Pyxidicoccus xibeiensis: one gene and its partner. The protein of the gene in region 2 interacts with the protein of the main gene of each other region in a pairwise test. Links are inferred from orthologs where the notes say so. Each region holds a gene or a part of one and is shown on either strand. Other genes may lie near its edges.

Region 1 (2,844 bases), on a different replicon or contig from region 2:
CGCAGCTCGTCGCGCAGCTTCGACGCGTTCGGCTCGCTCATGGGCACCAGCGGCAGGCGCAGCTCCGGGCCGAACAGGCCCATCACGTGCAGCGCCCACTTCACCGGGATGGGGTTGGACTCCACGAAGAGCAGCCGGTGCAGGCTGTTCATCCGCACCTGGATGTCGCGGGCCTTCGCGATATTCCCCGCGCGCGCCTCCGCGACGAGGTCCGCCATCATCCGCGGCGCCACGTTGGAGGACACGGAGATGACGCCCTTGCCGCCGCAGGCGATGAAGGGCAGCACGGTGAAGTCGTCGCCGGATAGCAGCGTCATCCGCTCGCCGCACTTCTCCAGGATTTCGAGCGCGCGGAAGAGGTTGCCGGTGGCCTCCTTGATGGCCACCACCTCGGGGAGGTCGCACAGGCGCTGCACCGTCTCCGGCAGCATGTCCACGCCCGTCCGGCCCGGCACGTTGTAGGCGATGATGGGGAAGCCCGGGTGCGCGCGCGCGATGGCGCGGAAGTGCTCCACCAGGCCCGCCTGCGAGGGCTTGTTGTAGTACGGCGTGACGATGAGCGTGCCGTCCGCGCCCGTCTCACGCACGCGCTTCACGTTGTCGATGGCCTCGGCGGTGCTGTTGGAGCCGCCACCGCCCACCACCGCGACGCGACCTTTCGACTCCTCCACCGCGACCTTCACCGCGCGGGCCCGCTCGTCGGCCGTCATCGTCACGGACTCGCCGGTGGTGCCCATCGGAATCAGGACACTGGTGCCGCCCTCAATCTGGTAGCGCACCAGGGCCCGGTAGGCCTGCTCGTCGAACGCCCCGTCGCGAAACGGGGTGGCGAGCGCCGTCATGGAGCCTTCGAAGGTCTTCATGCCGGCGCTTATATGTTCAGGCCCGCTCGCCGCGCCAGAGATCCTCGACCCGCTCCCGTTCGCGGACGACCCTCCAGGCCTCCCCGTCCACCATCACCTCGGCCGGGCGGGGTCGGGAGTTGTAGTTGGAAGCCATGCTCATCCCGTAAGCCCCGGCACTCATGAAGGCGTACAGCTCGCCCGCCTGGGGGAGGACCAGGGGCCGGGCCCTGGCCAGCACGTCGGTGGACTCACACACCGGCCCCACGACGTCCACCTCCACCGGCTTGCCCCGGCGCTTCACCAGAGGCTGCAGGGCGTGGTGGGCCTCGTAGAGGGCGGGGCGGAGCAAGTCGTTCATGCCCGCGTCCACCACGACGAAGTGCTTGGCGGGCGTCTGCTTCCGGTACAGCACGCGGGTGAGCAGCACGCCGGCGTTGCCCACCAGCGCCCGCCCCGGCTCCAGCACCAGGTGCGCGCCGGTGTCCCGCGTCGCCTCCAGCACGGTGCGCGCGTAGTCCTCGGGGGACGGCGGCGTCTCGTCCGTGTAGGTGATGCCCAGGCCGCCGCCCACGTCCAGGTATGCCAGCGGGTGGCCCTGCGCCTTCAGCGCCGTATACAGGCCGGCCACCTTGGTGAGCGCGGCGCGCATGGGCGAGGTGCGGGTGAGCTGCGAACCGATGTGGCAGTCCAGCCCGGCCGCGCGCACGCCCTTGAGCTTCTTCGCCCGCGCATAGAGGGCGACAGCCTCCTCGAAGGGCACGCCGAACTTGGACGTCTTCAGCCCGGTGGAGATGTGGCGGTGCGTGCGCGCGTCCACGTCCGGATTCACGCGGAGCGCGAACGGGGCGCGCTTGCCCAGCCGGCGGCCCACCGCGTCCAGCGCGTCCAGTTCCTCGGCGCTCTCCACGTTGAACAGGAGGATGCCCGCGGCCAGCGCCGCCTCCATCTCCTGCTGCGTCTTGCCCACGCCGGCGAACACCGTCTTCGCCACGTCGCCGCCCACGTGCCGCACGCGAGCCAGCTCGCCGCCGGAGACGATGTCGAAGCCGCCGCCCAGCCCGGAGAACAGCTTGAGGATGGCCAGGTTGGAGTTGGCCTTCACCGAGTAGCAGATGAGGTGCGGCGTGCTCCCGAAGGCCTCCGACACCACCCGGAAGTGCCGGGTGAGCGTGGCGGCGGAGTACACGTAGGTGGGCGTGCCCGCCGCGTCGGCAATGGCCGGCAGCGGCACGCCCTCAGCGTGCAGCACGCCCTTGCGCCAGTTGAAGTGGTTCACTGTGCCTCGGAGCCCGGCGTCTCGGAGCCCGGGGCGAAGGTGCCCGCGTCCGGGGAGGGGGTGATGGAGGGCCCCGACGGCTCGATGGGGCCCCTGCCGGGCTCCTGCGGCGGAGGCTGCGTCTCCGTGGGAGGCGCGGGAGGCGGGCTCGGCGGCCGGGGCGAGCCCTTGATGCCGCACGCCACCAGCACCAGCGCGAGGCTGGCGGCGACCCAGAAGGACGAGTGGACGCGGCGCATGGCTAGAAGTTGATTCCCAGCCAGCCGCGGATGGTCTGCGGCGTCTCCAGCTCCCTGCGCAGCGTGGGGGCGTACTCCTGCAGGCCGCTCATCGGGAAGAGGATGCCGTAGGCGACGCCCGCGACGAAGCCGTCCTCCGTCTTGTAGTCCGCGCCGATGTTGGCCTCGAGCCCCAGCGCCTTGTTCTCGAAGGAGGGCGTGGACTCCGCGTAGAGCGCCTGCGAGTAGATGAGGCGACCGTACAGGTCGAAGCCCTCGGTGACGGTGTACTTCACCGACGGGCGCACATAGAAGGCGTCCGTCACGCCGCCGATGATTTCGCGCCAGAGGATGAGGTCCACGCGGTAGTCACGGTTGAAGCGGAAGTTGCGGATGGCGTTGTCGCCGCACCCGCCCGCGTCACACTCGTACTGGGGGCCCTCGAAGTCGCCGGCCACCGTCTCATCGCGATCGCCGGAGCCGGCACGGCCCGGCTGGTTGCCGA
Region 2 (4,232 bases):
GGGGCGTACCACCAGAGTGGAAGCCCCTGTTCTATGCGGCGAATGGCCACTGGGAACTCATCGTTGTAAACGCAGGCTTGCGGAAGGTGGATTTGCTCCGCAAGCTTCGCGAGGTGCTGGGATTGGAGCTCGCGGCCACAAGTGCACTGTCCCGGCGGATTCCTGGGCGAATTGCGGACGGAACCAGAGTTGAAATGGAGTTCCTCAAGTGTGAACTTCAGTCGTTAGGAGCCGTGATGGAGGTGGTCTCAATAAAGTCTGGGGGAGATTGAAGGTCTCACTCCCTCAAGAGCCCAACCTGTAGCATGACGAATTGTTGAGACACCTCTCAGGGAGATGACCTCTCCCTGAGAGGTGGATGTGAAAAGGGTCCCGCTCGTCAGACGAAAAGAGCGCGCCCGTTACATTCGTTTACACGCGGCACATACGCCCGAGACATGCGGAGCGTGGAGTGCGAACCGTCCAACCGGCCTTCGGGCCCAGGGAGGTTCCATGTCCCGTCATCCGCATTCACTCCGCTTCGTGCCCTTGCTGCTCCTCGCCACCGCGCTCCTGCTGCGGGCCCCCGCGGCCTTTGCGGCGCCACCGGACCTTCCGCGCGCCGGCTCGGCCGAGGCGGAGGGCATCGACCCCGAGGCCCTGCGGCAGTTCCTCCAGCGCGCCGAGGAATCGAAGTCGAGCGCCGTGGTCATCGTGAAGAACGGGAAGCTCGTGGGCGAGTGGTCCTTCGGCCACGCCCCCGCGCGCATCGAGGCGATGTCCGTCACCAAGTCCGTCGCGGGGCTCGCGGTGCTGAAGCTGCTGGCGGATGGGAAGATTGCGTCCCTGGACGTGCACCTGCACACGTACTTCCCGGAGTGGAACCAGGGCCGCAAGAAGGACATCACCCTGCGCCACCTGCTCACCCATACGTCGGGGCTCCAGTCGGACCCGACGACGGAGGAAATCTACCGGAGCCCGGACTTCGTGAAGCTCGCCCTGGCGGCGGAGCTGACCGAGCCGCCGGGCACCTCCTTCCGCTACAACAACAAGGCCGTCAACCTGCTGGCCGCCGTCGTCCAGAAGGTGTCGGGCAAGCGGCTGGACCGCTACCTCTCGGACGCCCTCTTCCGGCTCATGGGCATCACCGACTTCAGCTGGAGCCTGGACGATGCGGGCAACCCGCAGGTCATGGCGGGCGTGCAGCTCCGGCCGCGAGATTTGGCGAAGCTCGGGCAGCTGATGCTCGACGGTGGCCTGTGGCTGGGGCGCCGCCTCCTGCCGGCCGAGTGGGTGAAGCAGGCCACGACGCCGGGAGAAGGCGTGTTCTCCCCCGGAGGACTGTTGTGGTGGCCCCAGTACGCCTGGGTGCGGCTCTCGGTGGACGACGCGCTCCTCGACGCGTGGAAGAAGGCGGGTGTGCCCGACGCGCTCATCCAGGACATGACCCCGCTGAAGGGCCGGACCTTCACGGACTCGCAGGCCTACTTCGAGGCGCTGGGCTCGCGGCTGCCGGCCCTCAAGAAGGAGGTGCGCGGGCGCAACCTGAGGCACGCCACCGTGGAGAAGGGCCCCCTCGTGGGCTTCAACTCCAATGGAGACCTCGGGCAGTACGTGCTCGTCGTCCCCGAGCACCGGCTGGTCGTGGTGCGGATGTTCACCCCGCCGAATGAGTCCGGGCCGAGGCCCGACGAGTCCGTCTTCTTCATGGACTTCAGCCCCCGCGCGCTCGCCCTGGTGGGCGTTGGCCCTCCGCCTGTCGCGGCAGAGGCGCCCAAGGCGCAAGGGGCGGCCACGGCGCGCTAGGTTATGGCCATGACAGGCTCCACGGCGCCGCAGGCCCCCATCGAGGTCCTGCTCATCGAGGACGACACACACCTGGCCCGGCTCACGGCCGAGTACCTGGAGCGCCACGGCGTGCGGACCTGCTGTGCGCACGACGGAGAGCGCGGGCTGGCCGAGGCGGCGCGGCGCACCTTCGATGCCATCCTCATTGATGTCATGCTGCCCCGGAAGGACGGGCTCACCGTGTGTCGCGAGCTGCGGGCGCGCTCGGCGGTGCCCATCCTCATGCTCACCGCGCGCGGCGAAGAGGCGGACCGGGTGATGGGGTTGGAGCTGGGCGCGGACGACTACGTGTCCAAGCCCTTCTCCTCGCGCGAGCTGCTGGCGCGCATCACCGCGCAGGTGCGCCGCAGCCGAGGCTTGCTGGGCCCGGCGCGCGACGTGCTGCGCGTGGGGCCGCTCACGCTGGACCGGGCGGGCCGGCGGGCCGCGCTGAACGGGCAGGAGCTGGCGCTCACGCAGCACGAGTTCTCCTTGCTCTGCGCGCTCGCGGAGCGGGCCGGGCGGGTGCTGTCTCGCGAGCAGCTCCTGGAGCTGGCGAGCGGCGGCCTGGAGGGGCCGGTGGACCGTGCCATCGACGTGCACGTGTCCCGGCTGCGCCAGAAGCTGGGAGACGATGCGCGCAATCCCCGGCTGCTCAAGACGGTGCGCGGCGTGGGCTACGTGTTGGAGCAGGGAGACGGCCCGTGAGCGGGAAGGTGCCCCGGCCGCGCCGGATGTTCTGGCGCATCTACGCGTATGGCCTGCTGATGCTGGTGGGCTCATCCGTGGCGCTCCCGGGGGCCCTCAGGGCGACGTCTTCCCTCACCATGGATGTCACGGAGTTCCGGATGGAGGCCCTGCGCCTGGCCGAGCTGGCCAGCGCGAAGTCTCCATCGCTGGCCCGGGAGCTGGGGCCGCCCGCCGCCGCGAAGGGCACGCGGGCCACCCTGTACGGACCCGGTGGAGCGTTGCTGGCCTCGTCGGTCCAGCCTCCCTTGCAGCCACTCACGGCCAAGGAGCTGCGCTATCTGAGGGACGAGAAGCTGTGGGGCCAACCTCCCGTGAAGCCCCTCACGGCCGAGGCGCTGCGCGACCTGATGGACCGGCAGCTGTGGTTCTTCCAGGATGAGACCTTCGTGTACTACGTCACCCCCGTGTGGCATGGCGACACGCTCGCTGGCTACGTGGTGACGCAGAACCCGCGTCGCTTCACGACGAGAGAGTTCATGGCCGGCATGCTGGTCTTCGAGCTGCTCGTGCTGGCGGGCCTGGCCTTCCCGATGGCGCGGGCGCTCACCGCGCCGCTGGAGCGGCTGACGGCGGTGGTCCGGGAGTTCGGCCAGGGCCGCCTGGCCGCCCGCGCGCGACTGAAGGGCCGTCACGAGGTGGCGGAGCTGGGGCGCACGTTCGACGAGATGGCCGGGCGGATGGAGGCCCTCATCCGGGGCCAGAAGGAACTGCTGGCCAACGTGTCCCATGAGCTGCGCACGCCCCTGGCCCGGCTGGGCGTCACGCTGGACCTCGTCGAGGAGGGCCAGCCGGACGAGCTGGCCAGGCGCCTGCCGGAGCTGCGCCGCGACCTCGGCGAGCTGCAACAGCTGGTGGACGGCGTGCTGCAGATGGCGAGGCTCGACCTCGCCGCCAACCAGGCCGGGCAGCCCGGCCTCGGCGTCCAGCGCAGCGCCCTGAATCCCGCCGACTTCCTGCGCGACACCGCCGAGCGCTTCCAGCAGGGCCACCGCGAGTGCCCGCTCCACCTGGAGCTGGCCCCCGGGCTGCCGGCGCTGGAGGGGGACGCGGTGCTCCTGCGGCGCGCGGTGCACAACCTGCTCGACAACGCGCGCAAGTACTCGGAGCCCGGCAGCCCGGTGACGCTGCGGGCCCGTGCGGACGCGGGCGCCGTCCACGTGGAGGTGGAGGACCGGGGCATCGGCATCAGCGCCGCCGACCTGCCGAGCCTCTCCGCCCCCTTCTTCCGCACGGACCGTAGCCGCACGAGGGACACCGGCGGCGTGGGGCTGGGGCTCACTCTGGTGCGCCGCATCGTGGAGGCCCATGGCGGCACGCTCGGCTTCCACAGCGGGCCCGAAGGAGGCACGCGCGTGACGCTCACGCTGCCGAGAGCACCGCAGTCCCCGGCAGAGTCATCCGCCCCTGCGTGAGCACGTCGTGGGCGTCAGACCTGGAGCTCGCCTTTGACGAAGGCGAGGTCCGGGCTCCGGAACCCCATGGCAATCCACGCGCCCAAGAGCCTGGCGAAGAAGGAGACCGACTGCCACGTCCCTGCCGGGACATCATCGGGAAGCACCGAGCCGGCCGGAAGGTCGCTCGTCATCGTCCGCAGCTCGACTGGGGGCCGCGTTCCCGCGGGCCAGAGGCTGGCATAGAGACTGAGCCAGTGGCCGCCCTTGAACTCGAGGAAGACG

What was found. Proteins that work in one complex are often made in the same cells at the same time.
Region 1: the proteins of LXT23_RS38040 (region 2) and lysA interact in binary tests that used the Escherichia coli proteins (3 or more experiments, as listed by UniProt). The link is inferred for Pyxidicoccus xibeiensis from one-to-one orthologs.

What each region holds. Positions count from the first base shown.
Region 1 is NZ_JAJVKV010000019.1:23,181-26,024, forward strand. It holds lysA (diaminopimelate decarboxylase), read right to left. Parts: upstream 2,122-2,844; coding sequence 880-2,121; downstream 1-879. Other genes in the region: dapA (4-hydroxy-tetrahydrodipicolinate synthase), read right to left, coding at 1-863; lptM (LPS translocon maturation chaperone LptM), read right to left, coding at 2,118-2,360; LXT23_RS44000 (TIGR04551 family protein), read right to left, coding at 2,363-2,844. UniProt on the Escherichia coli protein: Specifically catalyzes the decarboxylation of meso-diaminopimelate (meso-DAP) to L-lysine. Is not active against the DD- or LL-isomers of diaminopimelate.
Region 2 is NZ_JAJVKV010000012.1:295,406-299,637, forward strand. The notes cover bases 839-3,654. They hold LXT23_RS38040 (response regulator transcription factor), read left to right. Parts: upstream 839-1,794; coding sequence 1,795-2,514; downstream 2,515-3,654. Other genes in these bases: LXT23_RS38035 (serine hydrolase domain-containing protein), read left to right, coding at 839-1,785; LXT23_RS50485 (sensor histidine kinase), read left to right, coding at 2,511-3,654. Outside these bases: LXT23_RS38030 (hypothetical protein), read left to right, coding at 1-272; more of LXT23_RS38035, read left to right, coding at 493-838; more of LXT23_RS50485, read left to right, coding at 3,655-3,968; LXT23_RS38050 (GFA family protein), read right to left, coding at 3,983-4,232. UniProt on the Escherichia coli protein: Response regulator member of the two-component regulatory system CpxA/CpxR which responds to envelope stress response by activating expression of downstream genes including cpxP, degP, dsbA and ppiA.